2 regions of the Rothia sp. HMSC036D11 genome follow, and region 2 is predicted to be linked to the other one. Evidence: predicted binding sites of a transcription regulator. Region 2 holds the regulator's gene; the other holds the start of a gene.

Region 1 (3,116 bases), on a different contig from region 2:
GTGGCGAGCCGCTCAGCATCGTTCAGGGCACCAGGGACAATAATGAGGTTCTGGTGTTCCCCCAAAAGCGCTGCCGCCTTATCGGGGTTACGCACATAGGCGGTGACCGTGTGTCCCTCCTCTAACGCTTTGCGGGTGAAAAGGCTTCCAGTGCGACCGCTTGCTCCTAAAGCCAATATTTTCATGTAGGCTCCCAATATTTATCGCTGTGGTTGGTATGGGCACCCGCAAGCGCCCGATGTGCTCAGTATAACAATAAAGTTTTTGGTTTAAGTTTAGGTTTATGCGGGATTTACCGCAGAAAGCCCGCTGACATGGTGAGTGCTGCCCCAGCCTGGGGCACAAACCGTTTAAGATGGCACAGTGAACGAAAAATCAGAGCACTCCGGATCGCATCCGCACGTAAATTCATTAGCCGCACGCACACCTGCCGTCATGCAGGTTGCAACCCTCTATGCCGCCTACCCCATGGCGTTTGTTTCTGCCGCCTGGATTACCGTAGGTCGTGCCCTCTTTGGCGCCGCCGGTGATCTCGTGCCTATTTTTGCTATCTCATTCGGTCCAGCACTCGCCGTAATTCTGTGCTTGGGTGCGTGGTGGATGTTTCGTGATGCGCATCGTCGCGTTGCCAGTGGCGAGCACCTGCGGGTTGGTGCATCCTGGGGATTCGTATTTTCCGTGTGGGCCTGCTGGACGCTCGCATTTCTCTTTGGGATGTTCATCCCCGACTACCGTGCCGGGGTGCCGGTGTCAGGAATTGGCGCGCTTGCGGGTGCCGATTACGTGGGCTACGGTGCAGGATTTGGGAATACCTTCGGAATTTTGACCTTTGCCATGGCTATTACCGCCGCCGTGATCGCTTTCAATGCCAATAGGCGCTCGGCGCGCATGCAGCAGGGTGTTACCGACGAGGTTTTGGAGGAGCAGGCGCGACAACAAAGCCCGTATGATTTCTTGGACTGAGGCCTATCTGATTCTCGCCCCCGCGCCCTAAAAGGCTCTTGATACGAATAAAGTTGTATTTTTCGCCGCTTTATTCGCATAAAGAGCCTTTTTTAACACTGAATTTTGGTCCCGAAAACCGTCGGTAACCCCTTGCATCCAAACATTGAGTGTAGTAGACTCAAGTTAGCTGTAAAAAGAAGGCGCAGGATGCGCCCCACACAAGACGCGAAAGGATAAGATTTATGGACGCAAAATTCACAACCAAGAGCCAAGAAGCGCTCTCCGCCGCTAATATGAACGCGCAGACAGCGGGTAACCCCAGCATCGAACCTGCGCACATCCTCAAAGCACTGATGGATCAGCGAGAAGGCGTTGCCGTAGCGGTTCTCAAGGCCGCAGGGCTTGATGTCGATGCCATTTCGGAAGCCGCATCTGCAGAGATTAAGAAGCTGCCGAAGGCATCTGGCGCATCCGTGCAGAACGCAAACTTCAGCCGCAGCGCCCTCGCCGCTATTCAGAGCGCGCAGACCCACGCCCAAAAATTCGGTGACACCTATATCTCTACCGAAATGCTGCTGCTGGGCATCGCAAGCGGCGATAGCGATACCGCTCGCGCACTTGAAAACCTGGGCGCAACTGCCAAAGTCATTGAAGAGACCATTCCCCAAGTACGAGGAGACCGCACCGTGGATACCCCGGACCCCGAAGGCACCTTCCAGGCCCTTGAAAAGTACGGAACCGACCTGACCGCGCTCGCCCGTGAAGGCAAACTCGACCCCGTGATCGGTCGAGACTCTGAAATCCGCCGCGTGGTGCAGGTGCTCTCACGGCGCACCAAGAATAACCCCGTGCTCATTGGTGAACCCGGCGTCGGTAAAACCGCTGTGGTCGAAGGGCTGGCTCAGCGCATGGTCTCTGGCGACGTCCCCGAATCACTGCGCGGTAAAACCCTGATCAGCCTTGACCTTGGGTCCATGGTTGCGGGCGCTAAATACCGCGGCGAATTCGAGGAACGCCTCAAGGCCGTGCTCGAAGAAATCAAAAAATCCGAAGGCCAGATCGTCACCTTTATCGACGAGATGCATACCGTGGTTGGTGCGGGCGCATCCGAAGGTTCCATGGATGCGGGCAATATGCTCAAGCCCATGCTGGCACGCGGTGAGCTGCGCATGATTGGTGCTACCACGCTTGACGAGTTCCGCGAGAACATTGAGAAAGACCCCGCCCTGGAGCGTCGTTTCCAGCAGGTTTACGTGGGTGAGCCGAGTGTTGATGACACTATTGGTATTCTGCGCGGGCTCAAGGAACGCTACGAGGGGCACCATAAGGTGCAAATCTCGGATGCCGCCCTAGTCGCCGCCGCAGCACTTTCAAATAGGTACATTCCCTCACGTCAGCTGCCCGATAAGGCGATCGACCTGGTGGATGAGGCAGCATCGCGCCTGCGCATGGAGATCGACTCGGCCCCCGAGGAAATCGATCAGCTGCGCCGCGCCGTAGACCGTCTGACCATGGAAGAACTGGCCCTCAAGAACGAGACCGACCCAGCGTCGAAGGAACGCTTGGCGGCGTTGCGTAAAGACATGGCTGATAAGAAAGAACAGCTGGATGCGCTCAACGCCCGCTGGGAAGCCGAAAAGGCCGGTCTGAACCGTGTGGGTGATCTCAAGAGTGAAATCGACGAGCTGCGCTCGCGTGCCGAGGTGGCACAGCGCGAGGGCAACCTGGCGGATGCATCCCGCCTGCTCTACGGCGAAATTCCCGCCAAGGAGAAGGAACTGGAGGAAGCTCAGCGCGCCGAAACTGAGGCTCATGGCGAGGCTATGGTCTCTGAAGAGGTCACGGCTGACGACATTGCCGAGGTTATCTCTTCCTGGACGGGCATTCCCGCCGGGCGCATGCTTCAGGGCGAATCCGAGAAGCTGCTGGAGATGGAGAAACGCATCGGTGAACGCCTGATCGGTCAGGAAGCTGCCGTGGTTGCTGTAGCGGATGCGGTTCGCCGCGCCCGCGCCGGAATTTCCGACCCGAACCGCCCGATTGGTTCCTTCCTGTTCCTGGGGCCGACCGGTGTGGGTAAGACCGAGCTTGCGAAGGCTCTGGCGGAGTTCCAGTTTGACGACGAGCACGCCCTAGTGCGCATCGACATGAGTGAGTACGGCGAGAAACAC
Region 2 (3,116 bases):
TTGAGTCTAGTAGACTAAACTTTATATAGGATTAAAAACTAAGGTTGTGCCCTCTTAGGGGCAGTTACAAGAACCCCGGACGACGGGAAAGGAGAACTACATGGCAAGCGAAAACTGGTTGTCAGAAGACTTTTATAAAACCCTCGGCGTGAAAGAAGACGCCTCCGACTCCGATATTAAAAAGGCCTACCGCAAACTCTCGCGCAAATACCACCCGGACCTAAACCCCGGGAACGAGACAGCCGAGAAGAAATTCAAGGAAGTCTCTGAAGCCTACGACGTGCTTTCGGATAAGAAACAGCGCGAGGAATACGACCAGATCCGCAAATACGGTGCCGCAGGGTTCGCCAATGGCGGCTTCGGTGCGGGCGCTGGCGGATTTGGCGGTGCCGGTGGGTTCGGCGGATTTAACGGCCAAAACGTGCACTTCACCACCGGCGGCGGTGCCGAAGGTATCAATATTGAGGATCTGCTCGGCGGGCTCTTCGGTGGCGGCGCTGGAGGAGCGGGCGGTTCACGCCGTACCGCCGGGTTCACGAGCGCCGACTTTGGCGACGCCGGATTTGGCGGCAGCGGCTTCGGCGGTGGTGGGCGCAAACGCGCCCCGCAGGATAATAACCTTTCCACCAGCACCCGCATTACTCTGCCGCAGTCGTACACAGGCACCACCGCGACCGTGTTCCTGCCGGACGGCACGAGCACTGAGGCGCGCATCCCGGCGGGTGTGAAGGACGGGCAGAAGGTGCGTGTGCGTGGTAAGGGTCGCCCCGGCACTGGCGGCGATCTGATGGTGACCGTGCGCGTTTCGGACGACCCGCACTACAGCCGCGAAGGAAACAACCTGGTGTTGCGTGCCCCCGTGACCCTAGAGGAAGCCGTCAATGGAGGTGTGCTGGAGGTGCCCGTACCCGGCGGTAAAACCGTCAAATTGCGGCTGACTCCCGGCAGCGTGGGCCGTAAACTGCGTGCGAAAGGACGCGGGTTCACAACCAAGTCGGGCACCGGCGACCTGCTGGTGATCCCCGAGGTGCACCTGCCGCAGAACCTGAGCGATGAAGCGAAGGAAGTCTTCGAGAAGTTCATTGCTCTGGCGCCGCAGGAGAACCCCCGTGAGGACCTTTTGAAGAAAGTTAGGTAGCTTATGAGTGCCCATAATAAGCAGTCATCGGCGTCTGCCTACAGCGCCGACCGGCCGGTTTTTGTGATTTCGGTGGCGGCGGATCTGGCGGGTATGCACCCGCAGACGCTCCGCCAATACGACCGTCTGGGGCTGGTGCAGCCTTCGCGTGCGCCGGGTAAGGCTAGGCGCTATTCGCAGCGCGATGTGGATTTACTTCAGCGTATTCAGCAGCTCTCGCAGGAAGGCGTTTCGCTTGAGGGAATCCGCCGGATTATTGAGCTTGAAGAGATGGTTGAGGAACACCGGGATCATATTGCCCGCCTGCAGGCCCAGCTTGAGGATGCGCACGCCAAGTTGGGGCTGGCGGAACGAGTGTTCGCAGCCAGCACCCGCGGGGATGTGGTGAACATCCAGCGGGGGCGGCGCCCGGCACCGCGCAAACGCTCCTCGGCGGTGGTGCTGTACCGGCAGAAATAGTTTTACCGTGGGTGGTTCTCAACCGACGACAACGTAACGTGACATGTCAGCTTAGCCATGTGCTTACTTCACTCTTTACGAGTGTCAGGCGGGCGGCGCGCCTGACCTGACCACGGCGTAAGCCTTTTCGGGGCAACGATATCCTTTGCCTATATGCGAGTGTCGGAGGTAACGCAGCGAAGCGAGTACGCCTCCGACTGCTTGAGCAAGGGCAAAGTGGTATCGTTACCCTTTCCCTAGCAGATAACTTATTTACGCCTATAGGTCAGGTCGTGGGCGCGGCGGCCCGCCTCACGAGCCTTCCTCTCAAAGCTAGTCAGGATGCGCCCCTCCCAGCGCGGCGCCCAACCGCCGACAGGGTCGTCCCCGGTAGCGCCTTCACCGGCATGCATGTTCTCGAAATCCGGATGCGCCTCCATAACATCGCGCATCACGTGGGCGTATTCTTCCCAGTCGGTAGCAAGGCGCCAGATTCCACCGGGTTTGAGCACGCGCGCAACCTTGTCGGCAAAAGCGGGGGAGACCAGGCGGCGTTTGTGGTGGCGTGACTTGTGCCAAGGGTCGGGGAAGAAAACCCAGAGCTCATCAACCGAATTTTCTTCCAGCATGTTATCGAGCAGTTCGGGGGCGTTAGCCTGAGCGACGCGCACATTCTCAACCCCGGCTTGCCCCATCTTGAGCAGCAGATCCGCAATGCCGGGGGTGTAGACCTCAACGGCAAGGAAGTTCGCCTCGGGCATTTCGGAGGCGCGGTGCACGATTGCTTCGCCCAGCCCGGAACCAATCTCGACAACCTGGTAGGCTTCGCGCCCGTAGATTGTGACCGGGTCGAAGGTGGCTTCGGGGGCTACAGAGGTATCTGCCCGCAGCCGGGGTATGTCGAGCACGTGAGTTTGGGAGTAGGTGTCCCACGCTTTTTGGCGGCGCGAGGTCAGGCGGTCGCCGCGGCGCACGAAGGAGTAGGGCTGGCGGAAGAACTCGGGCGGTACCGTTTTCTTCTCGGGCGTCTGGGGTGCATCGGTGTTGACCGGTGCGGTGGTCTGCGCGTTCTGCTCTTGAGATGACATACCTATCAGGATAACGTAGCGGCGCGTGGAGGGAGGCACTGTTAAAAATTCTGGGCAGTTAAAAATTTCGGGAGCAGTTTTTCATTGTACTGAAGAAACTGCCCCCGTTTGGTCTTTGCGACCGCAAATTCGCCGTGCAGGTTACTTCTTCTTGCCGGAGAACAGCAACGCCAGACCCGCGCCGAGCATCACGATGTTGTTGGCGAGCTGCTGCCCGTCCTGGGTAGGGCGGAAGGCTTTATCGTGCATGTCCGGGTTGCGGAAGTACATTGTCATGAGGTTGGCGCCAAAGGCAGTCAGACCCGCGCCCGCGAGGCGGGAAGGAATAAAGGGGGTCAGCAGGGTAGCGCCGAGTGCGGTTTCCGAGTAGGAAATAAGTTTGCCGAAGGTTTTGGGGTCGAGCTTGGCGACGGCGGGAACGCCGGTTGCCGCCATCTGCTGCAGGTATGCGT

What was found. Region 2 encodes HspR, which represses chaperone genes until heat shock. Its sites were predicted from a motif close to AAGTTGAGTCNNNNNGACTCAACTT; they were not measured.
Region 1: the regulator HspR is predicted to act here: its motif matches at 1,106-1,130, upstream of clpB (ATP-dependent chaperone ClpB).

Annotation. Positions count from the first base shown of each region.
Region 1 is NZ_KV815278.1:299,522-302,637, forward strand. It holds gene HMPREF2958_RS03550 (SDR family oxidoreductase) at 1-185, opposite strand, end outside; gene HMPREF2958_RS03555 (hypothetical protein) at 364-963, shown strand; gene clpB (ATP-dependent chaperone ClpB) at 1,188-3,116, shown strand, end outside.
Region 2 is NZ_KV815272.1:148,100-151,215, reverse strand. It holds gene HMPREF2958_RS00620 (DnaJ domain-containing protein) at 101-1,138, shown strand; gene HMPREF2958_RS00615 (heat shock protein transcriptional repressor HspR) at 1,142-1,597, shown strand; gene trmB (tRNA (guanosine(46)-N7)-methyltransferase TrmB) at 1,846-2,664, opposite strand; gene HMPREF2958_RS00605 (hypothetical protein) at 2,806-3,116, opposite strand, start outside.